DNA from 3 places in the Nonomuraea sp. NPDC050786 genome. Region 3 is predicted to be linked to each of the others. Evidence: riboswitches for the same ligand, from Rfam matches in the RefSeq annotation. Region 3 holds a riboswitch; each other region holds the start of a gene.

Region 1 (10,189 bases), on a different contig from region 3:
GTGTAGCGGTAACGCTCGGGCTTGGCCCAGTCGGGGCCGGGGACCTCCTGGTTGCGGCCGCCGGTGCCGTTGAGGCTCACGACCTCCAGGCCGCGCTCCTCCAGGGAGCGGCGCAGCCGTACGAGCTCGATGCGGTCGGCCGTCAGGTGGTCGGCGACGCTCGGCGAGAGCCACAGCCCGATGCCCATGCGCTCCACGCCCAGCCGCTTGCGCACCGGGACCGCGTAACGGGTCAGGTGCGCGATCAGGTTCTCCAGGTCCTCAGCGGGGTGGACGCCTGCGTTGTAGGCGAGGTGAACGAGCGTTCCGTCATCGTGACGTAGGCGCATCGGTTTCCTCCACGGCTTGCTCTTGGTGTTCCGTCGTCCGCCCTCGGGACGTGCCGGCCCTTGCGAGCTTGCCTGCTCGATGGTGGGTCGCGCGTCCGCCCTGAGTTGATTCCGCACTACTCCCAGGGGAGCAGGCCTCAGCCTAGGAACACGCTCTTGTGAGTCGCTTGGATGAGACTTGGCGAAGCTCTACGCAGTGTAGTACTACTCGCGGTGGTGGCGGTACACCCGGTGCCCCAACAATTACGCAACGGCCGGAGTGCGTGAGCCGCCGCCCGCGGCAGGCGCCCCAGGAAAGTCCCCGTCACCTCGCCATGCCCACCACAGCGCACGAATATCAGCGGCCAGGCCGACGCCGGCTACCGGCCCCACCTGGGAGAACACCCATCACCGAGCAGCCCGCGGCTCCGGGAGGCCCGCCTGGCAGGGCCACCGCGCTCCCCGGAGGGGGAAGGACTGTGGGCGTCTTGGCAAACATACGAAAGCCCCCGTGTGAGGCATCTCACACGGGGGCTTTCGGGGATCCGTCAGTGCTGGATCGGTGCGGCGATGGCCGCGGCCGAGTCCGGGACCTGGGAGGCGGACTCGCCCTTGAAGATGAACTTGGCGTTGTCGCCTTCACCCTCGATCGTCACCTTGACGACCTGGCCCGGCCGGAGCTCGCCGTACAGGATCTTCTCCGACAGCGCGTCCTCGAGCTCGCGCTGGATCGTACGGCGCAGCGGACGGGCGCCCATGACCGGGTCGTAGCCCCTGTCGGCCAGCAGCTGCTTGGCCTCCGGCGAGACCTCGAGCCCCATGTCGCGGTCCTTCAGCCTGGCGTCGACCTGGGCGAGCATCAGATCCACGATCTTGATGATCTCGGCCGGCGTCAGCTGGTGGAAGACCACGATGTCGTCGACACGGTTGAGGAACTCGGGCCGGAAGTGCTGCTTGAGCTCCTCCTGCACCTTGGCCTTCATCCGCTCGTAGTTGGACTCGGTGTCGTTGGACTTCGCGAACCCGACCCCGATGCCCTTGGAGATGTCACGGGTGCCGAGGTTGGTGGTCATGATGATGACCGTGTTCTTGAAGTCGACCACGCGGCCCTGGGCGTCGGTCAGGCGACCGTCCTCCAGGATCTGCAGCAGCGAGTTGAAGATGTCGGGGTGGGCCTTCTCGATCTCGTCGAACAGGACCACGGAGAACGGCTTGCGCCGCACCTTCTCGGTGAGCTGACCGCCCTCCTCGTAACCGACGTAGCCGGGAGGCGAGCCGAACAGCCTGGAGACGGTGTGCTTCTCCATGAACTCCGACATGTCCAGGCTGATCAGAGCGTCTTCGTCGCCGAAGAGGAACTCCGCCAGAGCCTTGGACAGCTCGGTCTTACCGACACCGGAGGGACCCGCGAAGATGAACGAGCCACCGGGACGGCGCGGGTCCTTCAGCCCGGCGCGGGTGCGCCGGATGGAGCGCGACAGGCCCTTGATGGCGTCGTCCTGGCCGATGATCCGCTTGTGGAGCTCGTCCTCCATGCGGAGCAGGCGCTGCGACTCCTCCTCGGTCAGCTTGAAGACCGGGATGCCGGTGGCGGTCGCCAGGACCTCGGCGATGAGCTCCTGAGTGACCTCGGCCACGACGTCCATGTCGCCGGCCTTCCACTCCTTCTCCCGCCGCTCGCGCTTGAGCTGGAGCTGCTTCTCCTGGTCGCGGAGGGCAGCGGCCTTCTCGAAGTCCTGCGCGTCGATCGCGGACTCCTTGTCGCGGCGGACGTTGGCGATCTTCTCGTCGTATTCGCGCAGGTCCGGCGGAGCGGTCATCCTGCGGATGCGCATCCGGGAGCCGGCCTCGTCGATGAGGTCGATCGCCTTGTCGGGAAGGTAGCGGTCGCTGATGTAGCGGTCGGCCAGCTGCGCGGCGGCCACCAGCGCGTCGTCGGTGATGGACACGCGGTGGTGCGCCTCGTAGCGGTCGCGCAGACCCTTGAGGATCTCGATCGTGTGGCTGAGCGAGGGCTCGGCCACCTGGATCGGCTGGAAGCGGCGCTCCAGCGCGGCGTCCTTCTCGAGGTACTTGCGGTATTCGTCGAGCGTGGTCGCGCCGATCGTCTGCAGCTCGCCGCGCGCCAGCATCGGCTTGAGAATGCTGGCCGCGTCGATCGCGCCCTCGGCGGCGCCCGCGCCCACGAGCGTGTGCAGCTCGTCGATGAACAGGATGATGTCACCGCGCGTGCGGATCTCCTTGAGCACCTTCTTCAGGCGCTCTTCGAAGTCGCCGCGGTAGCGGGAGCCGGCGACCAGGGCGCCGAGGTCAAGCGTGTAGAGCTGCTTGTCCTTCAGCGTCTCGGGCACCTCGCCCCTGACGATCTTCTGCGACAGGCCCTCGACGACGGCGGTCTTGCCGACGCCGGGCTCGCCGATGAGAACCGGGTTGTTCTTGGTCCTCCGGGAGAGGACCTGCATGACCCGCTCGATCTCCTTCTCACGGCCGATGACCGGATCCAGCTTGCCCTCGCGGGCCGCCTGGGTCAGGTTGCGGCCGAACTGGTCGAGCACCAGGGAGGTCGAGGGGGCCGACTCCTGCGGACCGCCCGCCGCGGCCGGCTCCTTGCCCTGGTAACCGTGGAGCAACTGGATGACCTGCTGCCTGACACGGTTGAGATCAGCTCCAAGCTTGACCAGCACCTGGGCGGCCACACCCTCACCCTCGCGGATGAGCCCGAGCAGGATGTGCTCGGTGCCGATGTAGTTGTGGCCCAGCTGCAAAGCCTCACGGAGCGACAGCTCGAGGACCTTCTTGGCCCGCGGGGTGAACGGAATGTGCCCCGACGGAGCCGACTGGCCCTGGCCGATGATCTCCTCGACCTGCTGGCGCACACCCTCAAGGCTGATGCCGAGGCTCTCCAGAGCCTTGGCGGCCACGCCCTCACCTTCGTGGATCAAGCCAAGAAGAATGTGCTCAGTGCCGATGTAGTTGTGGTTGAGCATCCTGGCCTCTTCTTGGGCCAAGACGACAACACGCCTCGCTCGGTCGGTGAACCTCTCGAACATCTCGTCGCTCCTCACAGAGCGGTCAGTCAGGCCGGTAAATCCGGTCCCGTCATCCCGCATGCTAGCCCTGGCTCGGCGAACCGTGCCCACTGCCACTGACACGCTCTATAGCAGAGACGTTCCCCGAGAGCAGGGCGTTCACCCTCCATCCAACTACTGTTCGGGGGTGACGTGTTCCCGATACGCCGCAAGCGAACGATGTTTAAGACGCTTCACCGAAGCGCCAGAAAAATGCCCCTCACGACGCACGCGGATCCACACGGATCGGCCATCGGACGCGCCGGGGCAGAGTAGGCGTTGGGGACCGCCCCTTCGCCCGCACATCACAGATGCCGCGTCCGTATCGTTGCGTAATCATCCTATGTACGGGAGGGCCGCCCGTCCAAACGGTCGCGCTACGCCGTGAGCACAACGCGGCACGGGCCGCAACGCCAAGGGAATCCTGCCATCTGGTCAGGCCGGTTACCGCGTTCATCTCGCATCATGAGACCACTTCCGCCCCGGGAGGCCGCTTTCGCGTCACTTCTCTGCACTCGAGATGGCCGGGCATTGTGCGAACATGCCGGGGAACGAGCTTTGTGCGAGCCCTGCTCGGGTTAGCGGTTTTTACCCGGCACCGGGGAGCCTGCGGACCGCCGGTATTGCCCGGCGGCGTCCATCCGGCCGGTGGCGGGTTTACTTACGGTAGCGGCGGCGGGTTTACCTTCGGAGAGATCACCGCTATAGGGGCGGAGGGCGCCGGAGATCGCCTTCGGCTATAGGTGGCCGTGATTTACGGGGATGGCGCGTTCCATGAGCGTGGCGCTCACTCGTGACGTACGGACGCGAACGTACGTTGAATGGGGTATGACCGCCCCACCGGCTTTCCGGGCGCAGCACGGGGCGTAACCACATATGCGGGCGCCGGCCGGTGAAACGGTGCCGGGCATGGACCGGAGCGCCCGACCAAAACGCCCGCATATGCGCAAGGGGAAGATCGTTATCCGGGCGCCCGGCATTCGAGAACCGGCCCCAGATACGATCATGCGCTTATGGCGGCCGCCGGGGTCCTAGGCGAACGGCATAAGCGCATGGTCGATAGTCGGCTCGCTCAGTGAGCCGCCTCGTACTTCTCGACGACCGTGGAGGCGATCCGGCCGCGCTCGCTGACCGGCAGGCCGTGAGCCTTGGCCCACTGCCGGATCTCGGAGCTCTTCTCGCGGCTCATCGCCCTGCTGCCGCCGCGACCGCGGCGACGCGCGGAGACGGCGCCTGCCCTGCGCGCGTGCTGCACGAAAGGCGTGAGCGCGTCCCTCAGCTTCTTCGCGTTAAGGTCGCTGAGGTCAATCTCATAGGACGAGCCGTCAATAGCGAAGCTGACCGTCTCATTGGCCTCGCCCCCATCGAGGTCATCGATGAGAATCTCCTGGATCTGCTTGGCCATCTACGCAATCCTTTCGCGGAGCATTGTTTCATTCGCCTGCCCAAACATATACCCGGAAAGGCGCGGAGACAATTCAGCGCTGCGGGGATTCCGCTGACTGGCCGCTCAGTTCTGGCCCCTCGGCCGGATCCTCACGGTTTCGGCGGCCTCCGAGGGCCTCGGATCGGACCAACTTCACTACGCCAAAGATGAAGGCGCCGCCCACCACCACCGGGGGGATGAGCGCTGACAATACGTCTGTAAGGGCTTCCATTCGTCCTCGCCTCCACGGCTCGCAGGGTTTCGGGGGCGCATTATGCGGATGGGAGCGCGACCAGGAGGAGCGCCGGTGCTCCTCGTGCCGCACAAGGCGACTACCACCCAGACACGACCATAGCGGCGCAGAGATGCCGTACGGGTCGTGGGACGCCAACATCCGGCAACCCGGACGCCCCATAGCCTAATGCCAGTCTCTCCAGAGTCCTTACCGGATCAAGGGAAAATCTTCAGAATTGGCATCCTGCCTGGTGCGGATGGCTCAACGAAGATCTTTTACGACGCGCGTTCCGGCCAGCCTGTCGTGCGGCCCTCGCTCCAGGGGCTTGTCGATCAGGATCAGCAAGCCCACGCAGAACAGGAGCATTCCGGCGAGCAGATTGACCACGGGAATGCCCATCAGCATGACAGGCCCCGGATAGACCAGGGACCGTTTGAGCAGCGCCCCCGACGGAACGTCGCCCGGCGCCAGGCGAATCTTCATGATCGCCTTGCCGAACGTCCTGCCGCGCCTGGAATGCGCCTGCCAGTCGTAGGCCGCATAACCCAGTCCCGCGGCCAGCCACGCGAACACACCCGGCAGCCGGCCGTCGAACACCTCCAGCATCCCGACAGTTCGGAAGATGCCCCATAGCGCGATGAACAGAATGTAATAGAACACCCCGAAGACGAGCGCTTCAATCGCCCGGGCGGCGAGCCGTTCCCACCATTCCGCGGGCAGCGTGTCCGCCCACGACGGCGACCCGGCCATAACCCCCACCTCGCGTCATCAGCGGCCCAGGCCCCCATTTTGGTACGCCCACCACACATAAAACAGGGGCCGGCACGAAGCCGGCCCCTGCTTTTACCTGGTGCGTGAACTACTTGATCTTCACCACCACGGTCTTCGCCACCTTGTCGGCGAACGACTGCTGCAGCGGCTTGTCCCAGAGCTGCGAGGCGCCGTTGAGCCCCACGGCGATGTAGCCGAGCAACGAGGATATGAAGGCCAGCGGGAGGGCGGTGAACACCCATCCGCCCCACGTCACCGCGGCACGCTTGAGCGCCAGGTCGGTCGGCAGGCCCTTCGGAGGCATGCCCTGGCCGACGGGGACGACCTTGATGCCCATGACCATCTTGCCGACGGTCTGGCCGTTCATCTTCAGCAGGAAGAAGTCATAGGCGATCCACAGCGCGGTCACGATGAGCGCCGTGATGATGCTCACGACCGTCCCCGGGAGGAGACCGCTGGTGCTGCCGTCGAGCGAGGAGTAGCTGACCGCCAACGCCGCCACCAGGATCAGGCCGATGACGAAGTTCACGACGAAGAGGATGACAAAGTCGATGATCCGCGCCACCAGACGCTGCCACCACTCCGCCAGCGGGGCCGGCGCGCCGGGCGGCTGCACGCCCACGGGTCCCGGCTGGCCGTAGGCCTGTCCGTAGCCGGGCTGGCCGTACTGCTGGGGCTGGCCGTAGCCGGGCTGCCCGTACTGCTGGTCGCCGTACTGCTGGCCGTAGCCGGGCTGGGAGTAGCCCTGCTGGGACTGCGGCTGCTGCCCGTACTGAGCCTGCTGGCCGTAGCCCTGCTGGCCGTAGTCAGGCTGCGACGGCTGCTGCTGGCCGTACTGGGGCTGCTGGCCATACTGCTGCTGCCCGTAATCCGGCTGGGACTGCGGCTGCTGGCCATACTGCTGCTGCCCGTAGTCCGGCTGGGACTGGGGCTGCTGACCGTACTGCTGCTGCCCGTAGTCCGACTGGGGCTGCTGCCCGTAACCCTGCTGGCCGTACTGCTGGCCCGAGGGAGGCTGCTGGCCGTAGCCGGGCTGCGACTGGGCCTGCTGGCCGTAGCCCTGCTGGCCGTAGCCGGGCTGGGACTGCTGCTGCTGGCCGTACTGAGGCTGCTGGCCGTAGCCCTGCTGGCCCGACTGCTGCTCCTGGCCGTAACCCTGCTGGCCGTACTGCTGGCCCGAAGGCGGCTGCTGGCCGTAGCCGGGCTGGGACTGCGGCTGCTGGCCGTACTGGGGCTGCTGGCCGTAACCCTGCTGCCCGTACTGCTGCTGCTGCCCGTACTGCTGCTGCTGCCCGTACTGCTGCTGCTGGCCGTACTGCTGTTGCTGGCCGTGCTGGGGCTGCTGGCCGTAGCCTTGCTGGCCGTAGCCCTGCTGGCCGTACTGGGGCTGCTGACCGTAGGCATCGTCCGCCCGGTAGCCGACCACAGTCACGTCGGGGTCGGGCTCGCCTGGGTGGCGACCCGCGTTCTGTTGTCCGTATTCCGGAGTGCCGGCGGGGTTGTCGCCGGAGTCGTCCTGCGGATACGGCGGCTGTCCGGTGCTCACCGTGTCACCTCGCTTCGAGTGCGCATGTGGCACGTGTCAGGACACATGCCTGTGCTGCCCAACGTATCGACATAGGTATCAACAATCACCTTTCCATCTGGTCAAGATCCACGTCACCCGAGGCCAGATGGAGCAGCATGCGGGTGTTGCCCAGGGTGTTGGGCTTGACGTGTTCCAGGTCGAGGAACTCCGCCACACCCTCGTCGTACGAGGCCAGCAGTTCGGCGTAGACCTCGGGTGAGACCGGTGTGCCCTGGATCGGGCGGAATCCGAGCCTCGCGAAGAAGTCGACCTCGAAAGTGAGACAAAATACACGTCGCAGGCCAAGATCTTTGGCCTGCTGGATCAATGCGGAGACGATCCGGTAGCCGACGCCCATTCCCCGGCACTCGGGGTCCACGGCCACCGTGCGGACCTCTGCGAGGTCCTCCCAGAGCACGTGGAGCGCGCCACAGCCGACGACCTGCCCGCCCCGCTCGGCCACCCAGAACTCCTGTACGTCCTCGTACAGGGTCACCGTGGCCTTCTCCAGGAGCCGCCGCCCCGCGCCCGCGTAGGCGTCCACGAGGCGCCTGACCGCGCGCACGTCGGGCGTACGGGCGCGCCGGACCACCACCGCGGTCTCGGGCGCTGTCAGCTCGGCCACCTGCTCCATGGTTCTCCAGAGTACAGATCTCATTACGGCTCGGACCTAACTCCCACGTCTCGGCCCATCCTGTTACATCTCGTGGCCGGACGAGCACGGAGCTCGGCCCGCTCGGGGTTTGTGCAGCAGCACGGACATAGAGGGCATAAGGTCTCTTCTGCCCAGGTGATCACGAGATCCCCTTGTGACTCTTCGGTTGTGAAACCTCTACAGACTTGGCAGTTCTGGTTGAGCAGGAACCCGGAGTGCATTAATGTCCAGCGACAATGTCCCCCGTGTGTCGCGCGGGAGGCACGCTCAATTCCCGCAAGGGGAGCCGGGGATCCACCGGTGGCGACCTGCGACGCCATCACAGGGGTGAGTCCGAGTCTCTCGGTAGGGCTGCTCCGGCCCGAACCCGTCAGCTAACCCGGTAGGCGTTCCATGAGAGGAGCTGGTAGGTGAAGCGCCCGCGCCACGTCGGTGTGGTGAGTCTCACAGTCGCCGCACTGCTGTTCGCCGTTCCTGTCGGTTCGGCGTCCGCGGACCCCAAGCCCTCGCTGAAGGAGCTCGCCTCCCAGGCCGAGAAGCTGCACACCGAGATCGAGACGCTGACCGAGCAGTACAACGGCCAGCGGGAGAAGCTCAAGACGGCCAAGAAGACCTCCGAGGCCGCGCAGAAGACGTTGGCGACCAGCCAGTCGGATCTGGCCGCCAAGCGCGCCAAGGCCGTCCTGCTCGCCCAGAACGCCTACATCACGGGCGGCTTCACCAAGACCCTGCAGTTCGCGACCTCCGAGGATCCCGAGGAGTTCCTCAACCGCGCCGCGACCTCGTACGCGCTGGAGCAGGAGCAGGGCGAGGAGATCAACCAGCTCTCCAAGGCCATGGAGACGGCCGCCCGCGCCCAGGCGGGCGCCAAGGAGCGCATCGCCGAGGTCCAGAAGATCGTGGACGACCTCGACACGAAGCGCGACAAGATCACCAAACTGGTGGCCAAGGTCGAGAGCAGCCTGTTCAAGCGGGCACTCGGCGAGGCGGGACAGCCCGGCACGCGCGCCGTGCGCGTCAACCTGCCCATCGCGGGCGCCGGCAAGGCGGCGGAGGCCGCGCGGTGGGCGCTCACGCAGCAGCTCAAGCCGTACGTCTGGGGCGCCGAGGGCCCGAGCTCGTACGACTGCTCCGGGCTCGTCATGGCCGCGTACCAGCGGGTGGGCATCTCGCTGCCGCACTACACAGGCGACCAGTGGACCGCGGGCAGGCACATCTCGCGCTCGGAGCTGCGCCCCGGCGACCTGGTGTTCTTCTACGGCGACCTGCACCACGTGGGCATCTACATCGGTGGGGGCATGATGGTGCACGCCCCCCAGACGGGTGATGTCGTACGGATCGCGTCGATCGCCAGGCGGCCCTTCGCCGGCGCGGTGCGCATCGCCGACTGAGCCCTCCTCCGGCGCTAGATCAGCTGGCGGCGCGCGGCCCAGGCCACGGCCTCGATCCCCGTGGCCACGCCGATGCGGTCGCAGATGCCCCGTAATCTCCGGCGTACCGTGCGTCCGCTGATATCCAGACGCCGCCCTACCCGATCGACCGTGACTCCCTTGGCCAGCTCCGCCAGCAGCGCCAAATCAGCATGGGTCAGCTCAACGTCTTCAGTGAGCACATCCATCGGGAGCCCTCCCCCCAACAGCAGAACTCGGACCTCACAGATGGGCCAAAGCCGCTCCTCGCAGACGGTAAACGCATCGCGGAAAGGTCGTCAAGCATGACAATCGCCGCACTTGACGGGCGGTATTGACATGACCCCTTATATATGACGCACTCGCGATATGTCAGGACTCCCGGCGGCCGACAGTGATCTCTGGGGCTCTCCCGGGCGCCATCAATGAGTGCTTCGGACGTTACCGATTTTGATCCGTTCGGCGCGGAGTTTCGGCGTGATCCATAAGCCGGGCATTGCCGGCCGAGCGCCCGATATGCGATCTTCCGCCTCCCCGGCAAACCACCAATCGCTCGCTTTGTTCGGCGATTCACTTCTTATAGGGAGATCCAGGTCAGGCCGTCGGAATGGCCGGCCGGATCGGCGCACCGGATCATTCGGAGACGCACGAACCGATGGGCTCGCGGCTCACCGATCGGCCGGCGCGGGTTTTCTCGCATCACAGCCCACGCCGAGGGGCCTCTTTCCGGGGTGCGCGTGCCCGGTGCCC
Region 2 (10,189 bases), on a different contig from region 3:
CCGCGCGCTTCATGGCCGCGATCGCGCCGCCCGCCATGCCGTCGTTCGCGGAGAGCACGCCCGTGATGTTCTCCTTGCCGAGCGCGGTGATCGCCTGCTCCATCTGCTGCTGCGCCTTGTCGGGGCTCCAGTCCGGCGTGTCGAACTCCCTGCCGACCTTCACCTTCCCGTCCAGCACGCTCTTGGCGCCCTTCTTGTAATCGGCCGAGCTGGGGTCGGTCGGCGAGCCGTGGATCATCACGATCTCGCCCTTCGCCGTCGTCCCCCTGGCGTTCATGGCGTCGAGCAGCGCCTGGCCCTGCATCTCGCCGACCCGTACGTTGTTGAACGAGACGTAGTACGCGTAGTCGATGCCCGAGATGAGCCGGTCGTAGGCGATGACCGGGACCTTCTTCTGCTTGGCCTGGTTCACCAGCGGGGCCACCGCGTTGGCGTCCACGGCGTCGAGGACCAGCACGTCGGCCTGCTGGGTGAGCGCGGCCTCGACCTGCTGCTGCTGCTTGGGCGCGTCCTGCTCGGCGTTGCTGTAGAGGATCTTGCAGTCGGGGCAGAGCGACTTGACCTTCGCCTCGAAGAGGGGGCGGTCGAACGCCTCGTACCGGGTGGTCTTGGACTCGGGCAGGAACAGCGCGATCGTCCTGCCGCCCTGGCTCTGCGTGGTCGTGGTCGTGGTGCCTGTGGTGTTCCCGCAGGCGGCGGCCAGTAAGACCGCCGCGACAGGGATTGATCGCCATGCTCGGTGCATCGCACTTCGTCCTTCCGAATGTGCCGCCCCTGTGCTTGGTAAGAAAGGTAATTTACTATCAGCCTCGTTGGCTAGATTTCTTTCGAGGAGGTTGGACGATGCGGGGTGACCTGGGCAATCCGCGCCTGCTTCGGGTGCTGAACGAGCGCCGCCTGCTCGACCACCTCCAGGAGCACGGCCCCGCCTCCCGTACCGACCTCGCGAAGATCACCGGCCTGTCGAAGCCCACGGTCTCCGCGGCCCTGGCCGGGCTGGAGGAGGACGGGCTCGTCCATCTCGTCGGGGAGCTCTCCGGCCGTCCCGGGCCCGTCACGTCCCTGTACGACGTGAACGCCGCTGCCACCCACGTCGCCGGCATCGACATCGGCCGCGACTGGATCAGGGTCGCCGTCGCCGACCTTCGCGGCACGTTCGCCGGCCGGACCGACGGACGCAACACCGCCCGTACCTCCGCCGAGCTGGCCCTCCTGGTCGGGGAGCTGTGCCGGGCCGCCGCTCGGGAGGCCGAGCTCGACTGGCCGTCCATCGCGTGCGCCGTCGTCGGGTCGCCCGGCGTGTACGACCCCGCTCTCGGCCGCCTGGAGTTCGCCCCCAACCTGCCCGGCCCCGACCTGGCCGAACGCCTGCGCGCCGCGCTGGAGGTGGACCTCGTCATCGAGAACGACATCAACCTGGCCGCCGTCGGCGAGCACGTGCACGGGGAGGGGCGCGGGAAGGGCAACTTCGCGCTCGTGTCCATCGGGACCGGCGTCGGCATGGGCATCGTGATCAACGGCGAGCTGTACGTCGGCGCCCGCGGGGCGGCCGGCGAGGTCTCCTACGTGCCCGCCGCCGAGGAGCCCGCGCCTCCGCCCGACGACGCCCTGGCCCACGGCGCCACGGAGGCGGTGACCGCGGCCCCCGGCGTCGTCCGCGCGGCCCGCGCCGCCGGCCTGACCCTGGACACGGCCAAGGAGGTCTTCGCCGCGGCGGCCTCCGGCGACGCCGTGGCCCGCTCGGTGGTGGAGGCCGAGGGCCGCCGCATCGGGGGGCTGCTGGTGGCGGTCGCGGCGGTGCTGGACCCCGAGGTGATCGTGCTCAGCGGCGGCGTGGGCCGCAACCTCGACCTGCTGGGCGCGGCCATCGAGGCCCGGATCGCCGAGCTGGGCCCGCTGCGGCCGATGGTGGTGGCCAGCACGCTGGGCGACAGCGGCGTCCTGCTGGGGGCGGTCGCCCACGCCAGGACCCGCGCCTGGGACCTCATCTTCGACGCTCGCCTTCCCTGAGCACGGCTCGGGGAAGGCGGGCGGACCTTGCCGTGCGTTTTCTACAGGGTCGCCTTGAACGTGGCGGGCGCCGGTGCGCGGCGCTGCTCCTTGAGCCTGGCCCAGAGGCGTACGCCCTTGGGGTCGGGGCGGACGGCGCCCACGAAGGAGTCCCTGCGCCAGTCGGTCAGGCGCTCTTCCTTGACCACGTCACCCGTGTGCGGCGAGTGGACCATGTAGCCGGGCCGGGAGATCATCCCGACGTGCCCGAGGCCGTGGAAGAAGACGAGGTCGCCGGGTTTGAGGTCCTTCCAGGCGATCTTCTTGGAGAACGCGCCGTACTGTTCGGCGGCGGTGCGGGGGAGCTCGATCCCCCCATGCTCGTACGCCCTGAGCATGAGCCCGGAGCAGTCGTACCCTCTCGGGCTGGCGCCGCCCCACACGTACGGTGTGCCGCGCTTGCTCATGGCGAAGTCGAGGGCGATCTTCCAGGCGGGTTTCGGCGCCTGCTGTTCCCGGATGCGTTTGATCTCGGCACCGGTCAGTGTGGTGGGGTCGGTCAGGGTGGTGGGGTCTTCCTTGGGGGAAGCCTGGGCAGGGGTGGCCAGGAGGAGTCCGGCGGCGCCCACCGCCAGGGCAATGGCAATGCGAGACAGGGGTCTGTCCTTCCATGCGGCCGGCCGGGTTAGCTGACGGGCTCGGGCCTGGAAGTAGCCCTACGGCGGTGCATGCCGATTCGCCCCAGGGGGGAGGTGGGTCCCCGGCTCCACGCAACCGCTGCGTGGATTAGGCCCGACGGACTCTAACGAAACGGTCAAAGAACCGCAATACGCACAAAACGGACGTCCGAGAAATGAGATGGAGTGTTCGTCAGTCGAGACGACGCGGTAAGGTACGGCCCATGGAGTCGCGTAACATCCGTCTGGCAGTCATCCCCGGTGACGGCATCGGCACCGAGGTCGTGGCCGAGGGCCTCAAGGTCCTGGAGGCCGTGGGCACGAAGATCGAGCCCACGCACTACGACCTCGGAGCAGCCCGCTACCACCGCACCGGCGAGACCCTGCCCGACGCGGTGCTGGAGGAGCTGCGCGGCTACGACGCGATCCTGCTCGGCGCCGTGGGCGACCCCAGCGTCCCGCCGGGCATCCTCGAGCGCGACCTGCTGCTCAAGCTGCGCTTCGCGTTCGACCACTACGTCAACCTGCGCCCGGTCAAGCTCTTCCCCGGCGTGGAGACCCCGCTGGCCGACACGCCCGCCGAGGACATCGACATGATCGTCGTCCGTGAGGGCACCGAGGGCCTCTACGCGGGCACCGGCGGCGCCATGCGGCGCGGCACGCCGCATGAGATCGCCACGCAGGAGTCGCTCAACACCGCCTACGGCGTCGAGCGCGTCGTGCGGTATGCGTTCGAGAAGGCCAAGTCGCGCCCCCGCAAGAAGCTGACGCTCGTCCACAAGACCAACGTGCTCACCTACGCCGGCGACCTGTGGCAGCGCACGGTCAACCGCGTGGCGGAGGAGTTCCCCGAGGTCACGACCGACTACTGCCACATCGACGCGGCCTCGATGTTCTTCGTGAGCCAGCCCGAGCGGTTCGACGTGATCGTCACCGACAACCTGTTCGGTGACATCATCACCGACCTCGGCGCGGCCATCGCCGGCGGCATCGGCCTGGCCGCCAGCGGCAACATCAACCCCGAGCGGACCGCGCCCAGCATGTTCGAGCCGGTGCACGGCAGCGCGCCCGACATCGCCGGCCAGGGCAAGGCCGACCCGACCGCGACCATCCTGTCCGTCGCCATGCTCCTCGACCACCTCGGCCTGCACGCCGAGGCGGCCAAGGTCGAGCAGGCGGTGGCCGAGGACATCCTCGAGCGGCTGACCGGCTGGGCCGGCCGCACCACGCACGAGATCGGTGACGACATCACCGCGCGAGTATCCGGCTAGGACCGCCTAGCCCCACGAGCGCCTGGTGGTCCGCAGAGGACCGCCGGGCGCTTTTTGGCGTCCAAACGGCCTAACCACCCCATTGGCCGCTTGCCATCCCATATAGCGAGACAATAAGAAGTACGGGGCTGCCCGCGGGCAGCGCCGACCACCGTCGCCTATCCGCAGCTTCCTGTAGGTTTGGGCAGATTTCGCAGAGAGAAGGACCTCCGTCATGACCATCGCTCAGAAGCTCAGCTTCGATGTGCAGCTATCCGACCACGCTCGCACCGCTGCCGAGCGAGAGCAGGTACTGGCGAACCCCGGTTTCGGGCAGATCTTCACCGATCACATGATCTCGATCGACTACACCGAGGGGCAGGGCTGGCACGACGCCAGGCTCATGCCGTACGGCCCGCTCTCGCTCGACCCGGCCACCTCGGTCTTCCACTACGCGCAGGAGCTGTTCGAGGGGCTCAAGGCGTATCGCCAGACCAACGGCTCGATCGTGACGTTCCGCCCGTACGCCAACGCCGCCCGCTTCAACCAGTCGGCCCTCCGGATGGCCATGCCGGAGCTGCCCGAGGAGACGTTCGTCGAGTCGCTCGAGCTCCTCGTCGAGACCGACAAGGAGTGGGTGCCGACGACCGAGGGTCACAGCCTCTACCTGCGCCCCTTCATGATCGCCACCCAGGCGGGGCTGGGCGTCAACTACCCGTCGAAGATGTACAAGTACATGGTGATCGCCTCCCCGGCGGCCTCGTACTTCACGGGCGGCATCAAGCCCGTCTCGGTGTGGCTGTCCACCGAGTACACGCGTGCCGCCCCCGGCGGCACGGGCTTCGCCAAGTGCGGCGGGAACTACGCGGCGGCGTTCGTGGCGCAGCGGCAGGCGGTGGAGAACGGCTGCGACCAGGTGGTGTGGCTGGACGCCCACGAGCACAAGTACGTCGAGGAGATGGGCGGGATGAACCTCTTCTTCGTCTTCGGCGACAAGCTCGTCACCCCCGCGCTGACCGGCACCCTGCTGCCCGGCATCACCAGGGACTCGATCCTGGAGCTCGCCGGCGACCTGGGCCTGGAGACCGAGGAGCGCCTGATCTCGGTCGAGGAGTGGCAGGCCGGGTGCGCGTCCGGGGAGCTCACCGAGGTGTTCGCGTGCGGGACGGCGGCCGTGGTGACGCCGGTGGGCTCGGTGAGGGGCGCGGACCGCTCCTGGACGGTCGGGGACGGCACGCCCGGTCCCGTGACGATGCGCGTGCGTGAGGACCTCGTGGGCATCCAGTACGGCGCCCGCCCCGACCCCCACAACTGGATCCACAAGATCGCCTAGCGTGAGGTGGCCGGGTCCCTGCGGGGCCCGGCCAGCACGTTCCCGGCTAGTTCTTCCTGATCATCGTCATGCCGTCCGCGACGGGCAGCATGAGCACGGTCACCCGCGGGTCCTCGATCACCAGGTCGTTGAACTGCCTGATCTCCACGGTCGTCGCCTCCTCGTGCGCCGGGTCCGCCACGTGCCCCCGGCGCAGCGTGTTGTCCGCCAGGATCAGCCCGCCGGGCCGCAGGCGCTCCATGACCAGCTCGTAGTAGCCGGGGTAGTTGCCCTTGTCGGCGTCGATGAAGGCCAGGTCGATGGTCTGGTCGAAGGCGGCGAGCGTCTCCAGCGCGGGCCCGAGCGTGAGCGTCACCCGGTCGGCCACCCCCGCCCGCTCCCAGTAGCGGCGGGCGACGGACGTCCACTCCTCGCTCACGTCGAAGCAGTGCAGCCGCCCGCCGGACAGCCCCCTGGCGATGCACACGGACGAGTAACCGGTGAACGTACCCACCTCCACGACGACCTGGGGCGCCACGAGCTGGGTAATCATGGTCAGGAAGGTGCCCTGATCGGGGGAGATCTGCATGCCGGCGGCGTCCCCCGTGGACTCGGCCGTCTCCTTGGCCAGTTCCTCGAGCAGGGGGTCCGGCGGGGTGGAGTGGGCGAAGACGTACTGGGCGACGGCGGCGTCAAGGAGATATGCCTTCATGCGGCCATTCTTCCGGTTTCAGGTAGTGTCTGCGCGATCAATGACGTGAGAGTGGGCAGATGATGAAGCGGTTGCTGGCGGTGGCGCTCGCGTGCGTGGCCATCGCGGTACTCGGGGTGCTGGCGTTCTCGGAGCCGGGCGAGTCGTCCCAAGAGGTGCGGCTGGCCCGCCAGGTGGACGGCTCGATGGTCCTGGCCGACCGGTCGAGCCACGCTCCCGTGCTCGACCTGTACGAGGACTTCGACTGTCCCATCTGCAAGGAACTTCACACCCGAGTAGACGCGACCATCAGGAAGCTCGCGATGGAGGGCAAGGTCAAGGTCGTCTTCCACCCTGTGACGATCTTCAAGGACGAGCCCATGCGCTCGAACTCCATCCGCGCCGCCGCTGCCGCCCGCTGCGTCCCCGAGGACAGCTGGCTCGCCTTCAGGGACGAGCTGTACGCCATGCAGCCGGCGCCGCACGGCGAGGCGTCCGGGTTCGCCGTCGAGGACCTGGTCAAGGCGGCCAGGCAGGCGGGGGCCACGGTGGACGAATGCGTCAGGTCGCAGTCGTACGCGCAGGCCCATCTGGAGGAGACCGCGAAGGTACGGCTGCAGGGCACGCCGACGGTGCTCCTCAACGGCCAGATGCTGGGCAACGAGGCATTCGACGCGGCGACGCTGGAGCGCGTCATCACCGGTGGCGACGGCGTCACCGTGTAGCGGACCGTCCCATGAGGTGAGATCGGTGTGCCAGATGGTGAATTCATGTGGCAGACTGGGTGGCACCATGTTCTACGGTCTGCTCATTATCGGCAGGCGCGCTGGCTGAAAAGGGACACCGCCAGCGCGCAGACCTCTCACGTCCGTGAGGGGTCTTTTTGTTTTCCAGGACCTTTCCAGGGACCTTCCCAGAGAACTTTCGAGAGAAGAGAGACTGATGGCCGACGACCGGTTCCACGTCTACGACACGACGCTGCGTGACGGCGCCCAGCAGGAGGGGCTCAACCTCACCGTCGCCGACAAGCTTGCCGTCGCGCGCCAGCTGGACGGTCTGGGCGTCGGATTCATCGAAGGGGGCTGGCCGGGCGCCAACCCCAAGGACACAGAGTTCTTCAGGCGCGCTCGAACAGAGCTCGACCTGAAGCACGCGCAACTTGCCGCGTTCGGCGCGACCCGCCGGGCCGGTATGAAGGCAGCCGACGACCCCTTGGTGGCCGCGTTGCGCGAATCCGGCGCGCCGGTCGTGACTCTTGTCGCCAAGAGCCACGACCGGCACGTGGAGCTGGCCCTGCGCACGACTCTCCAGGAGAACCTCGCGATGATCCGCGACACGGTCTCCCACCTGCGCGCGGAGGGCCAGCGAGTCTTCCTCGACGCCGAGCACTTCTTCGACGGCTACCGGTCCAACCCGGCGTACGCGCTCGAGGTCATCAGGACCGCCGCCGAGGCCGGTGCCGACGTCATCGCCCTGTGCGACACGAACGGCGGCATGCTCCCCGACGAGCTCGCCGAGATCGTCCACGAGGCCGTACAGACCAGCGCCAGGGTCGGCATCCACTGCCACGACGACACCGGCTGCGCGGTCGCCAACACCCTGGCCGCCGTCAAGGCGGGCGCGACGCACGTCCAGGGCTGCGCCAACGGCTACGGCGAGCGCTCAGGCAACGCCAACCTCTTCACGGTCGTGGCCAACCTCCAGCTCAAGCGCGGCTTCGACCTCGTGCCCCCGGCCGCCCTGGCCGACATGACCCGCGTCGCCCACGCGATCACCGAGGTGACGAACGTCACCCCCAACTCCCACGCCCCGTACGTCGGCACGTCCGCCTTCGCCCACAAGGCCGGCCTGCACGCCAGCGCCATCAAGGTCGACCCTAACCTCTACCAGCACATCGACCCGGCCGCCGTCGGCAACGACATGCGCATGCTCGTCTCCGACATGGCCGGCCGCGCCTCGGTGGAGCTCAAGGGCCGCGAGCTCGGCTACGAACTGACCCCGGAGAACACCAAGAGCCTGGTGGCGCGGGTCAAGGACCTGGAGTCGCGGGGCTTCACCTTCGAGGCCGCGGACGCCTCGTTCGAGCTGCTGCTGCGCGACACCGTACAGGGGGAGCGCAGGCGCCACTTCGAGGTCGAGTCGTGGCGCGTCATCGTGGAGCGCACGAAGGGCGGCGAGCTGGTCAGCGAGGCCACCGTCAAGCTCCACGCCAAGGGCGAGCGCATCGTCGCGACGGGCGAGGGCAACGGCCCCGTCAACGCCCTCGACAAGGCGGTACGCCTGGCGCTCGAGAAGCTCTACCCCGAGCTGGCGAAGCTCGAACTGGTGGACTACAAGGTCCGCATCCTGGAGGGCACCCACGGCACGGGCGCCATCACCCGGGTCCTCATCACCTCCAGCGACGACACGGCCGAGTGGGCCACGGTCGGGGTGGCGGAGAACATCATCGAGGCGTCGTGGCAGGCACTCGAGCAAGCGGTGACCTACGGCCTCCTACGCGCCGGCCACAAAACCGCCTGAAGCTTTCCGGGGCGCAACAGCATGGTCCTCCGCAACGGGACGCGCTTCGCGCGACGGGACCTTCGGGCAGCGCCTCCCAGGGGACCCGCGCCCCCTTCGCCCCGGCGAGGGGCCTGCCGGCCCCTCGCGCTCCCCGGTCTCGCTCAGAACATCCCGTTCGGTATCTCGCCTGGCTCGGGCACCGGCTGCACCACATCCCAGTGCTCCACGACCTGCCCGTCCACCAGCCGCCACACGTCCACCACCGCGATCCCGCGCTCGCTCCCTGGCGGCATCATGAGATAGTGCAGCACCACGTGGTCGTCCTCGGCGATCACCCGCTTGAGGTCGAGGCGGGACCTGGCGACCGGGGAGTTCGCGACGAACTCGATGAACGCGTCCCTCCCCGAGGGGTTTCCCGGGCTGTGCTCGATGAAGTCCTCGCGGATCAAGGTGCGCAGTGCCTCGATGTTGCCCGCCGCGAACTCCGCGAAGCCGCGCAGGACGAGTTCCTTGTTGCGTTCGGTGACGCTCTTCTCCGTCATGCGAGCACCATCGCCGCAACGCGCTCGTCCTGTCGATTACATGGGATGTAATGGCGAATCGCCGGTAAGCCTCGCAATATGGCGCCCGGGAGAGCCGATCGGTGAGCCGGCCAGGGCGGGCTTGAACGCCACCGGCGTGCCGGCCGGCGTCTCCTGCTTGCGGCCGGTCCACCGGCGCAGCCGGCGGACCTCGCCGATCAACGCCAGCCGAGTCCGGGAGCGACGTGGTTCAGCACCGATGCGAGAAGGTGGGCGTTGTAGTCCACGCCGAGCTGGCTGGGGACCGTCAGCAGCAGCGTGTCAGCCGCCGCGATCGCCTCGTCGGCGGCCAGTTCCTTGACGAGCACGTCGGGCTCGGCGGCGTACGTGCGCCCGAAGATGGCCCTGGTGGTGGCGTCGATGAAGCCGATCTGGTCAGAACTCTCCCTTTCGCCACCGAAGTACGCGCGGTCCGTGTCGGTGACGATCGGCATGATCGAGCGGCTCACCGAGACCCGCGGCTCGCCCTCGTGACCGGCCTCTTTCCAGGCCTGCCGGTAGGCCGCGATCTGCTCGGCCTGCTGCACATGGAACGGCTTGCCGTTCTCGTCGTCCTTCAGGGTGGAGCTCATCAGGTGCATGCCCAGCCCGGCAGCCCACTTCGCGGTCGCGTTCGAGCTGGAACCCCACCAGATCCGCTCCCGCAGTCCTTCCGAATGCGGCTCGACACGCAGCAGCCCGGGCGGATTGGGGAACATCGGCCGCGGGTTGGGCTGGGCGAACCCCTCACCGTCGAGCACCTTGAGGAAGACTTCCGCGTGCTTGCGCGCCATGTCGGCGTCGGTCTCGCCCTCGGCCGGCTCGTAGCCGAAGTAGCGCCAGCCGTCGATCACCTGCTCCGGTGATCCGCGGCTGATGCCGAGCTGCAGCCGTCCGCCCGCGATGAGGTCTGCCGCGCCGGCGTCCTCGGCCATGTAGAGCGGGTTCTCGTACCGCATGTCGATGACGCCTGTGCCGATCTCGATCCGGCTCGTTCTCGCGCCGACGGCCGCCAGCAGCGGGAACGGACTCCCGAGCTGGTGGGCGAAGTGGTGGACCCGGAAGTAGGCGCCGTCGGCACCGAGTTCCTCGGCGGCCACGGCCAACTCGATCGCCTGCAGCAGGCTGTCGGAGGCGGTGCGCACTTCCGAGTACGGCGAAGACATCCAGTGCCCGAAGCTGAGGAACCCGATCTTTTTCACACGTGC
Region 3 (10,189 bases):
GTACAGGGGCATGGGCAAGCCGGGGGGATCACGCGGCTCACTGGTTTTCCCGCGCCTTTTCGCGGACGAGGAACGGCTCGAGCAGGCCGGGGACGGCTCGAGCCGCCAGCAGGAGGCCGTCGGCGCGGCCCACGTCCACCACGTCGTAGTGTCCCTGGCCCGCGGCGGTGACGGCGGAGACGGTGAGCAGGCCCGCGCGGCGCTGGAAGAACGACTCGCTGATCGTCCACCCTGAGATGCCCTTGCGGTCGAGGGCGACGGTGCGCCGTACTAGCGCGCCCTGCCTGGTGAGGAGGTGGCGGCCGCCCAGCGCGTGCCCGAGGCTCCTGGCGTCCGTTACGGCCGCCCACATGCCGGACGCCAGCGCCACCACCGGCACCGCCCAGACGGACAGCCGCACCCAGGACCACGGGGCCAGCCAGGACACCGCCCCGGCGATCGCGGCCAGCACGGAGACCGTCACCAGCGCCCGCACCACCCGCCTCCGCCTGGCCGCCGCCGGATGCGCCACGAGCGCCCCCATGCCCATTTCGACCGCGCCGCTTCCGGACGCGTTCGCGCTGCTTCCGGCGTCGCTCGTAGTGGCCGGCGCCCGAGTGCCGGCGATCCTGGCGGCGAGCTGCCAGGCCACGGCGCGGGGGAGCGGCGGGGTGAGGGCGGCGACGTCCTCCGTCTCGTTCTCCGCCGCCTTGCCGAGCCCGGTGGCGATGGTCTTGACGCGTGCCCCGCCGCCCAGCCGGAGCAGCAGCGGTTCGCTGATCTCCACGCCGCGCAGCCGCCGCTCCTCCAGCGTCAGGGAACGGGTGGTCAGCAGGCCGCGCCGGAGCCGGAGCCGGCCTGGCTCGCGGTCCAGCCGGTAACGGCCCCACGACTCGGCGAACAGCAGGACGGCGCCGAGGACACCGGCGGCCGCGTTCACGGCGAGGAGCAGCGGGACCGCCACCAGCGGCCGTGCCGTCACCCAGGCCCACAGGCCGTTCGCCGCCCAGGTGGCGACGCCCTCGACCCCGAACGAGTCGAGCGCCTTGTAGAGGCCCCCGAGCACCAGCGCGGTCCCGGTGAACGTCCACACCGACAGCGGCGCGTACCTGATCCACGACCAGCGCAGCTCCACCAGCGGCCCGTCGCCGGGAGCGGATCCCTCGCCCTGGCGCAGCAGGGTACGGCGCAGGGACTCCGCCTCGTGCCTGGTCAGCGGGTCGAGCGCCAGGTCGGTGCCCTCGGCCGAGTGCTCACCGGTGCCGACCTTGACCACCGTCAGGCCGAAGAACCGGAGCACCGGATCGGCCCTCAGGTCCACGCTGCGTACGCGGTCGAGGGGGATCGAGCGGTGCTGGCGTACGGTGATGCCCGAGCGCAGCTCGAGGCGTTCGGGGGTGAGCCGCCAGCGGGTGGCACGGAGCCGGGCCGCGTCGTACGCCACCACGGCGGCCACGACCAGCACCGCCGCCGCCGCGCTGGCCGTCACCACAGCGCCGGGCGGCCAGTCGCTCCCGACGAGGAAGCGCACCACCGCCGCCACCACACCCGCCACGATCGCCAGCGACTTCGCCCCGGACGCCCACAGGCTCCGCCCGGCCAGCCCCCGCCAGCCCCCGGCCCCGCCGCCTGGCCCGCCGTCAAGGGATGCCCCGCCGTCAAGGGATGCCCTGCCGTCAAGGGATGCCCCGCCGTCAAGGGACGCCACCTCCACGCCGTGCCCATCCCCGGGCCCGTCCCCGGTGTGAGCGGCGTTCACGTCGCGTCCCCCGGCGTCGCCTGCGTGATGGCGGTCAGGCGTTCGGCCAGTTCGGCCGCCACCTCGTGGTCCAGCGCCTCGATCTTGACGGCCCCCGCCGACGAGGCGGTGGTCACCGTGATGTCGGCCAGCCCGAACAGTCGCTGCACCGGCCCCCGCGCGGTGTCGACCCGCTGGATACGCGACATCGGCGCCACCCGCCAGGTGTGGGTCAGCCACCCCTTGCGCGTGTAGACCGCCTGGTCGGTGACCTCCCACCGCTCCACCCGGTAGTAGGCGCGCGGCGCCACGAGGGCCAGCAGCACGCAGCCCACGGCGAAGACCCCCACGCACGCGCCCAGCCAGAGCGGCCGCGAGGTGAAGATCCAGTACGCCGCCACCGCCGCGAGCGCTACCGGCACCAGGAAGATCAGCCCCTGCACCGTCCACCAGGCGACCGCCCGCGGATCGGCCTGGTGACGCGGTGGGCGTAGCCCCACCTGCGCGCCTCCGGTCATCGCCCGCCCTCCGCCCGCTTCACGGAGTCGGCCACGGCCAGCAGCGCCAGCCCGAGCACCCCGATCACGATGGCAGCGAACACCTCGTACCCCTCCAGGAACGGCAGCCGGTTGACCACGAGCAGGTCGTGCGCCCACCGCCACCATCCGAACAGGGTGTTCAGCAGGCCGCCCAGACCTTGCAGGAGCAGCAGCCAGCCGAGCACCGTCAGCACAGCCTTCATGGGTCCCAAGCGTCGCCGCCGGGACGCGGGAGCCGCGTCGGCCGTAGGTCTCGGCCGGCATCGACTTTGGTCGCTGTCGCCGTACCCCTGGCAGGGCCTAACCTCGGTGAGCGTGACGGGACTGCGGGGGGACGGCGCTCACGCCGACGAGTACCGGTGGGCGCTGCCGTCGGTGCTGCTCGGCGACGGGCGCGAGAGCCGCAGGGTGCGCCGCTCGACCCGCGACTGGATCGTCGACATCGGCATGTTCCTGCTCGCGTGCGGCATCACGCTCTTCACCCTGCCGGAGCTCCAGGACGAGCCGGAGCCGCTGCAGGCTCTGGAGCAGGTGGTGGGGGCGCTGTCGTGCATGGCGGTGTGGCTGCGGCGCAGGTGGCCGGTGGGCCTGGCGGTGGTGACCACCCTGCTCTCGTCCTACCTGGAGCTGTCGGGCGGGGCCTCGCTCGTGGGGCTGTTCACGGTGGCGGTGCACCGGCCGTTCAAGGTCTCCGGGCCGATCCTGCTGTTCTCCCTCGTCACGGTGGCCCCGTACGTCATGCTGCGGCCCCAGGAGGAGCTGGACCGGGCGTTGGCGGCGGCGCTCGGCGTGACGATCGCGCTGGCCGTGTACGCGTGGGGCGTCGTGATCAGGGCCAGGCGGCAGCTCATCTGGTCGCTCCGGCAGCGGGCCGACAGCGCCGCGGAGGAGGCCAAGCGGCTCGAGCGCGAGCGCATCGCGAGGGAGATGCACGACGTGCTCGCGCACCGCATCTCCATGCTGAGCCTGCACGCGGGCGCCCTGGAGTTCCGGCCGGACGCGCCCGCCGAGGAGATCGCCAGGGCCGCCGGCGCCATCAGGACCAACGCCCACCTGGCGTTACAGGACCTGCGCGAGGTGATCGGCGTGCTGCGCCACGCGCACCCGGACGGCGAGGACCCGGTGCCCGACCGGCCGCAGCCCACGCTCGCCGACCTGCCCGCGCTGGTCGAGGAGTGCCGCCACGCGGGCATGGACGTGCGGCTCGACCTGCGGGCCGACGGCGGCGCGCCGGAAGGGCTGGGCCGCAACGTCTACCGCATCGTCCAGGAGGCGCTGACCAACGCGCGCAAGCACGCCGGCGGGGCGCCCGTGGCGGTGTCGGTCTTCGGAGCGCCGGGCGAGGGGCTGTCGGCGGAGGTGCGCAACCCTCTGGAGGCGCGCCACGGGCTGCACCTCCCCGGCGCCGGAGCCGGGCTCGTCGGGCGGGGCCTTCCGGGCGCCGGGGCGGGGCTCGTCGGACGGAGCCTTCCGGGCGCCGGGGCCGGGCTCATCGGGCTGAAGGAACGGGCCGGGCTGGCCGGCGGACGGCTGGAGCACGGCGCGACCCCGGACGGCGAGTTCGCGGTACGCGCGTGGCTGCCGTGGCCGGTGGAGACGGATCGGGAGGACGCATGATCAGGCTGCTGATCGTCGACGACGACGCGATGGTGCGGGCGGGGCTGTCGATGATCCTGGGCGGCGTGGACGACATCGAGATCGTGGCCGAGGCCGGCGACGGGTCCGAGGTGCCGCCGCTGGTTGCCGAGCACCGGCCCGACGTGGTGCTGATGGACATCCGCATGCCCGGCGTCGACGGGCTGACCGCCACCGAGGCGCTGCGCCGCACGTCCTCGCCGCCCGAGGTGGTGGTGCTGACCACCTTCCACGCGGACGCGCAGGTGCTGCGGGCGCTGCGGGCGGGGGCGGCGGGGTTCCTGCTGAAGGACATCGCGCCCGGCGAGCTGGTGCAGGCCATCAGGAAGGTGGCCGCGGGGGAGCCGATCCTCGCACCGGCGGTGACGCGCCAGCTCATCACGCATGTGTCGGACGGCGGGGCGGGAGAGCGTACCGAACGGGCCAGGAAGCTGCTCGCCCGCCTCAGCGAGCGGGAGCGGGAGGTGGCGCTGGCCGTGGGACGGGGCAGGTCGAACGCCGAGATCGCGCGTGAGCTGTACATGAGCGTGCCCACGGTCAAGGCGCACGTCTCACGCATCCTCGCCAAGCTCGACCTCAACAACCGGGTCCAGGTCGCGCTGCTGGTCTACGACGCCGGTACGTAGTCACCCCGCCAGCAGCTCCTCGATCGTGGCCCGGTGCAGCACCAGGTCGTCGGGGTCAGCCGGGGCGGGCTGCTCGCCGAAGTGGATCCGGCGCTGCCACACCCTGGCCATGACGATGCCGTGCCGGAGGGCGGCATACGTCTCGTAGAAGTCCATGTCGCGAGGCTCGTATCCCGTTAATTCGCGATATTTCCGGCAGACGTCGTCGCGGCGCATGAAGTCGGGCATGCCGGGGAAGCCCGCGGCGACGGTGAGGTCCTGGAAGAAGCGGTGCAGGAAGATCATCCAGGACAGATCCAGCTCGCGCGGGCCCACGGCGGCCATCTCCCAGTCGAGCACCGCGACGGGGGTGAAGTCCCTGAACACCATGTTCCCGATCCGGGCGTCGCCCCAGCACAGCACGTCCGGACCCGGCTCGTCCGGCCAGTGCGGCTCCAGCCACCGGAAGGCCCGCTCCAGCAGCGGGATCCGCCGCTCGCCGTGCGCCCACTCGTAGTAGGCGCGCTGCGCCTCCACGTGCGCGCGCAGCCCGGGCTGCCCGAACGGCGCCAGCTCCCCGGCCGTGAACCGGGCCTGGTGCAGCGCCGCCAGGACCGCCACGGCGGCGTCCTGGAGCCTGCGCCGGTCCGTCGGCGCCGCGTCCAGCAGCCAGCTCCCGAACGTGTACGGCATCACGTCCGGCGGCACGTCGCCGTCCTCGCGCTCCATGACGAGGAACGGCGTACCGAGATGCCGGGGGTCGGGTTCGTACCAGAGAGCCCTGGGCGCTGGAATCCCAGCTTTTTCCCTGGCCAGGCGCATGATCCCGAACTGCGTCCGCAGGTCGTACGAGGGGAACACCGGAACGGCCTCCACCGCAGGTGCGAGCCTGGCTACACAGCGCGTCACCCCTTCGCCCCAGGCGGCGGTGAAGAAGAGGGTCTCGCTGGACATGCCGTTCTCGGACGGCCTGGACACTCCGGACACCGAGGTTCTCACGCCGAGCCTGCCGCTCAGCCAGACGGCCAGGCGTTCGCCCAGCTCCTCCAGGTCGCGGGTGGACGTGCGGATCTCATCTGTCACGGTCGGCCTCCCAGGCTCCGGCTCAGTCGTACATCACCAACCAAGCGCTCGTCCATACAGGGGTGACCGTTACGGTCAGGTACGCGGCAGCCGTACCCTTGTCTGAAAGGGCATGTCACGAAGGGACAAGTGGGATGAGTTCAGCGGGTGAAGGCCTGTCTCGCCCGCTTCCCGAGCAGGTGCGGCTCAATGTCGTCGATCTGGCTTCTCAGGTGCTCGGGACGATGCCCGCTGTCTCCATACCTCCGCCGCTCCGCGGCATCGCCAAGTTCGACCCCCGTAAACGTGCCAAGCTCGGCAGCGCGCCCATCGCGGCGCAGCTCGAGAACGACAAGAAGTTCCGCGAGCTGGTGGCCGAGTCGGTGGCCGCCGGCTGGCCGGAGCTGGTCGCCTCGCTGGCCGAGGGGAACGTGCCGCCCGCCGCCGACCCGGTGCTCGTGGCCGCGGCCGCGTACCTCACGCGGCCGCCCGGCTGGGCCGAGATGATCGAGGCCGCCCGCGCCGACCTGGAGCAGTCGGCGGCGGCGGCCGAGGGGTCGGAGCGCGAGGAGGCGGTCACCCGGCTGCGCGAGCAACTGGCCGCGCAGAAGAGCGCCGCCAAGGAGGAGTCCGACCGGCTGCGCGAGCAGCTCAAGGCGGCCCGCGCGGAGAACTCCGACCTGCGGCGCAAGCTCCACGAAGCCCGCGAGCGGGCCAAGGCCGCGGTCCGCCATGCCGAGGAGATGGAGCACGCGGCAGAGGAGGCCAGGTCGGCCGCCTCGGCCGCCTCCGTCTCGGGCGAGTCCGAGCTGCGGCGGCTGCGCGAGCGCCTGGCCGACGTGGAGAAGCAGCTCGAAGCCTCGCGCCGGGCCGCCCGTGAGGGCAGGAGCATCGAGGACGCCCGCATCAGGGTGCTGCTCGACGCGCTGCAGGACGCCTCCGCCGGGCTGCGCAGGGAGCTGGCCCTGCCCACGACGATCAGCCGGCCCGCCGACTCGGTCGCCGCCGTCACCGGCGAGCGGCCCGGCGTGCGCGGCGTCCCGGCCCGCGCCCTCGCCGACGACGACCCGCAGCTCCTCGACCAGCTCCTGGCCCTGCCGCAGGTCCACCTGATCATCGACGGCTACAACGTGACCAAGACCGGCTACGGCACGCTCACCCTGGCCGACCAGCGCAACCGGCTGATGACCGGGCTCGGCGGGCTGGTGGCGCAGACCAGGGTCGAGGTGACCGTGGTGTTCGACGGGGCCGAGCTCAACGCCCCCGTGCAGGTGGTGGCGCCGCGGGGGGTGCGGGTGCTGTTCAGCGACCCCGGGGAGATCGCCGACGACCTGATCCGCCAGCTCGTCCGCGCCGAGCCGCCCGGCCGGGCCATCGCCGTGGTGTCGTCGGACCGCGAGGTGGCCGAGTCCGTCAGGCGGATGGGAGCCAGACCCGTTCCGTCTGGCCTGCTGCTGCGCAGGCTGGGCCGGGGCTAGATTACGGCCTGGCCGTCCATCACGATTTACCTCTTTGGGTGAGACCTCACCCGCCACTTCTGTACTATTTCGCCCCAGACATCATCCCTGGGAGGCGACACAGTGAGGTTTGGCAGGGTGCCGGTGGCCGCGGGTCTCGCGTTCGGGCTGATCCTGTCCCCGATAGGTCCGGCCCTCGCTGATCCCAAGCCGACGCTCCGGCAGGCCAAGGCCAAGCTCGAGAAGCTCAACGACAAGGCGGACAAGGTCGTCGACCGCTACAACACCGCCACGGAGCGCTTCAAGGAAGCCAAGAGCGCTTACACCAAGCTGAACGACAGCTACGAGCGCAAGCTGGCGACCGTCGCGGACCTGCGCGCCCAGGTGATCAACATGGCCGTCAACGGCTACAAGCTCGGTGCCTACCCGACCTCCCTGCCCGGCCTGGTCAGCACGGACGACCCCTCGGCGCTGCTGACGGGGCTGACGCTGGCCGGGCAGATCTCGAAGGAGGAGGCGGCGAAGCTGGCCGCGTTCGACCGCGAGAACCGCGGGCTGAAGACGGAGCGGGACAAGGCGGAGCAGGCGCTGGAGGCGGCGGACAGGGAACGGGACGGCGTCGAGAAGGAGCGCAAGGAGGTCATGAAGCTGATCAGCCAGCAGAAGAAGCTGCTGGACAAGCTGAATGCCTACAATCCCGGCAATCCGCACAGCGTCGGCATCAAGTACACGGGTCCTGCCTCGGGCAACGCCGCCGCCGTCCTGCGCTTCGCCTACGCGCAGGTCGGCAAGCCGTACGTGTTCGGCGGCACCGGACCGAACGGCTGGGACTGCTCGGGCCTGACCCAGGCGGCGTGGCGCGCCGGTGGCGTGTCGCTGCCGCGTACGACGTGGCAGCAGTGGGCGTGGGGGGCCGGCCGCAAGGTCTCCCTGAGTGAACTCCGGCCCGGGGACCTCATCTTCAGCAACGGACTGGGCCACGTCAGCATTTATGCCGGCAACGGGCAGATCGTCCACGCGCCCCAGACCGGCGACGTGGTCAAGGTCGTCAAGCTCTCCTCTTACGGCAGCGGCCTCGTGGGAGCCATCCGCCCGTAACCGCCTTTTCTCCGGTCCCGCTACGGGGCCTGTCCGTTCTTGGAACGTTCCAGAAGAAATGTGACAAACGCGACATTTGCCACCTGACAAGCCACCCTGAAGCCAAATGTGAGCAGTGTCACATTCCGATAACGGAACCTGGCGTTCCAGCAGCGGCTTGTCATCTGACAGCCCCCTTTATCTGATCTTTACAGCGCATGTCTCGCTTTGCTGTTTCTTGACGGTTCCGCATAGCTTCTGGCGTCGTCGCGTTGAACAAGCCATGTCCTCCGCGCCCTGAAGATCCGCCGGTTGCCGCCCCTATCCCCGTTTCACCTTGATCGGGCGGTGACCTGCCGAGTCCGTGCAGCCAGGAGGCACGGAGCCGGGGACCCAGCGATCCCAGTAGTCCCCAGGGATCAGGGGTGAATCGGCGCCAGTCGCGCCGTAGGGCTACTTCCAGGCCCGAACCCGTCAGCTAACCCGGTAGGCGTTCGTGGAAGTCCCAAGGAGAAATCCTGTCTACGTCCCCGCATAACCCCCGTCTGTCCCGCCTTGCCCTGAGTGGCGCAGCGCTCACGATGACCGTGACGGCCGGAGGTGTGGTCCTCCATGCCCCGACGGCTCAGGCGGCGACGAACACGGCCGCTTCGGCGGCCACGGCGGCCACGGCCGCCCGCACCTCGAAGTCGGCCAGGGCCGCGGCGCTCAGAGCGGCCAAGGCCGCCCGGCAGAAGTCCAAGGCCCGCAAGGCCGTCGCGGTGGCCAAGCACCAGATCGGTGACCCGTACCGGTACGGAGGCACGGGTCCTGGCTCGTTCGACTGCTCCGGCCTCGTCCAGTACGCCTGGAAGAAGGCCGGCGTGCGGATCCCGCGCGTGGCGAGCAGCCAGTTCGTCCGCATCAAGAACAAGGTCTCCTGGCGGCACCTCAAGCCGGGCGACCTGATGTTCTTCAGCGGGCTCGGCCACGTGGGCATGTACGTCGGCAAGGGCAAGATGGTCCACTCGCCGCGGACAGGCGAACGGGTACGCATCGACAAGCTGAGCAGATGGCGCAAGGCGTCCTTCGTCGGCGCCGTCCGTCCCGGCATGTGACCGAGCCCCCCGCCCGAACGCGTTTCGGGCGGGGGCTCGCTCTTTTGCGCTGAAGTCTCCGTGGGCCGACTACGATCGGGCGTCGTGTCCGGGTGGGTGAGTCGAAGGTTGGCGATGGTCTCCATCGCGCTCCTCGCTCTCGCCCCCGCCGCCGCCCCCACCCTCGATGCGCCGATCCTGCCGCCGCAGGCCCGCGGGCTGTGGCGTGACGGTGCGGTCGTGATCCACGGAGCGCGCTCCGTCGTCGTCGGCCACCACGCCCCGGAGGGCGAGCTCCACGAGCTCGCGCGCCGGGCCGACGCGGCAGGGCGGCGGGTCTCGGTCGTGCTCGGCCGGCCGGTACGACCGCTGATCGTCGTCCCCCGCTCCGCCGCGGAGGCCGCCCGGCTGGCCGGGGTGGGACAGGTCGACGGGCTGGCCGCGCTGGCCGACGGCGGCCGGGTGATCGTCGTCCCCGAGCTCTTCGCCAAGCTCAACCCCACCGGCAAGGACGTCGTACTCGCTCACGAGCTCACCCACGTCGCCGCGGGCACCGACCACCTGCCCGTCTGGCTCTACGAGGGGTTCGCCGACTACGTGGGGTACCGCGACTCCGGGCTCCCCGTGCGGACCGCCGCCGCCGAGCTCGCCGCCGAGGTGCGTTCCGGGCGGCTCCCAGGGGAATTGCCCGGACCTGCCGCTTTCGCGGCCGACGGTCGGGACCCCGTACGGCTCGCGCGGGCGTACCAGGAGGCCTGGCTGGCGTGTCGCTTCCTCGCGGACCGGTTCGGTGAGGGGACGCTGGTGAGGCTCTACCGTGATGCCCGGGCAGCCGGCGTCGATCGGGCGCTCGCCGCGCTCGGGCTGTCCGCGGCCACGCTGACCGCACGGTGGCGCGACTACGTGCGGGACCAGCTCGCGTGAGGGAGAGGAGCGGCGTGGACGTTCACGCTCAAGGGGGGCAGGGGCATGGGGAAGGTATCTCCGTGAACGGGGACGGAGCGCGTGAGGCCGCCGGCGG

Evidence for each region. Region 3 has a riboswitch for cyclic di-AMP ahead of AB0H84_RS06240 (C40 family peptidase). Riboswitches for the same ligand answer to the same signal wherever they lie in the genome.
Region 1: another riboswitch for cyclic di-AMP. It lies ahead of AB0H84_RS37155 (NlpC/P60 family protein); the one in region 3 lies ahead of AB0H84_RS06240 (C40 family peptidase).
Region 2: another riboswitch for cyclic di-AMP. It lies ahead of AB0H84_RS13190 (C40 family peptidase); the one in region 3 lies ahead of AB0H84_RS06240 (C40 family peptidase).

Annotation. Positions count from the first base shown of each region.
Region 1 covers NZ_JBFAHJ010000026.1:96,932-107,120, reverse strand. Annotated here, with positions in the region: gene AB0H84_RS37185 (TIM barrel protein) at 1-329, opposite strand, end outside; gene AB0H84_RS37180 (ATP-dependent Clp protease ATP-binding subunit) at 857-3,358, opposite strand; gene AB0H84_RS37175 (Lsr2 family protein) at 4,449-4,781, opposite strand; gene AB0H84_RS37170 (RDD family protein) at 5,299-5,787, opposite strand; gene AB0H84_RS37165 (RDD family protein) at 5,897-7,354, opposite strand; gene AB0H84_RS37160 (amino-acid N-acetyltransferase) at 7,440-8,009, opposite strand; cyclic di-AMP (ydaO/yuaA leader) riboswitch at 8,285-8,435, shown strand; gene AB0H84_RS37155 (NlpC/P60 family protein) at 8,441-9,421, shown strand; gene AB0H84_RS37150 (LuxR C-terminal-related transcriptional regulator) at 9,436-9,648, opposite strand.
Region 2 covers NZ_JBFAHJ010000005.1:249,407-259,595, forward strand. Annotated here, with positions in the region: gene AB0H84_RS13180 (sugar ABC transporter substrate-binding protein) at 1-745, opposite strand, end outside; gene AB0H84_RS13185 (ROK family transcriptional regulator) at 844-2,010, shown strand; gene AB0H84_RS13190 (C40 family peptidase) at 2,052-2,618, opposite strand; cyclic di-AMP (ydaO/yuaA leader) riboswitch at 2,649-2,792, opposite strand; gene AB0H84_RS13195 (3-isopropylmalate dehydrogenase) at 2,891-3,937, shown strand; gene AB0H84_RS13200 (branched-chain amino acid aminotransferase) at 4,152-5,249, shown strand; gene AB0H84_RS13205 (O-methyltransferase) at 5,296-5,940, opposite strand; gene AB0H84_RS13210 (thioredoxin domain-containing protein) at 6,000-6,644, shown strand; gene cimA (citramalate synthase) at 6,862-8,439, shown strand; gene AB0H84_RS13220 (nuclear transport factor 2 family protein) at 8,583-8,963, opposite strand; gene AB0H84_RS13225 (LLM class flavin-dependent oxidoreductase) at 9,161-10,183, opposite strand.
Region 3 covers NZ_JBFAHJ010000002.1:399,486-409,674, reverse strand. Annotated here, with positions in the region: gene AB0H84_RS06280 (PH domain-containing protein) at 38-1,738, opposite strand; gene AB0H84_RS06275 (PH domain-containing protein) at 1,735-2,235, opposite strand; gene AB0H84_RS06270 (hypothetical protein) at 2,232-2,459, opposite strand; gene AB0H84_RS06265 (histidine kinase) at 2,572-3,873, shown strand; gene AB0H84_RS06260 (response regulator transcription factor) at 3,870-4,517, shown strand; gene AB0H84_RS06255 (phosphotransferase family protein) at 4,518-5,579, opposite strand; gene AB0H84_RS06250 (NYN domain-containing protein) at 5,714-7,036, shown strand; gene AB0H84_RS06245 (NlpC/P60 family protein) at 7,139-8,113, shown strand; cyclic di-AMP (ydaO/yuaA leader) riboswitch at 8,437-8,600, shown strand; gene AB0H84_RS06240 (C40 family peptidase) at 8,674-9,189, shown strand; gene AB0H84_RS06235 (hypothetical protein) at 9,304-10,092, shown strand; gene AB0H84_RS06230 (M48 family metallopeptidase) at 10,155-10,189, shown strand, end outside.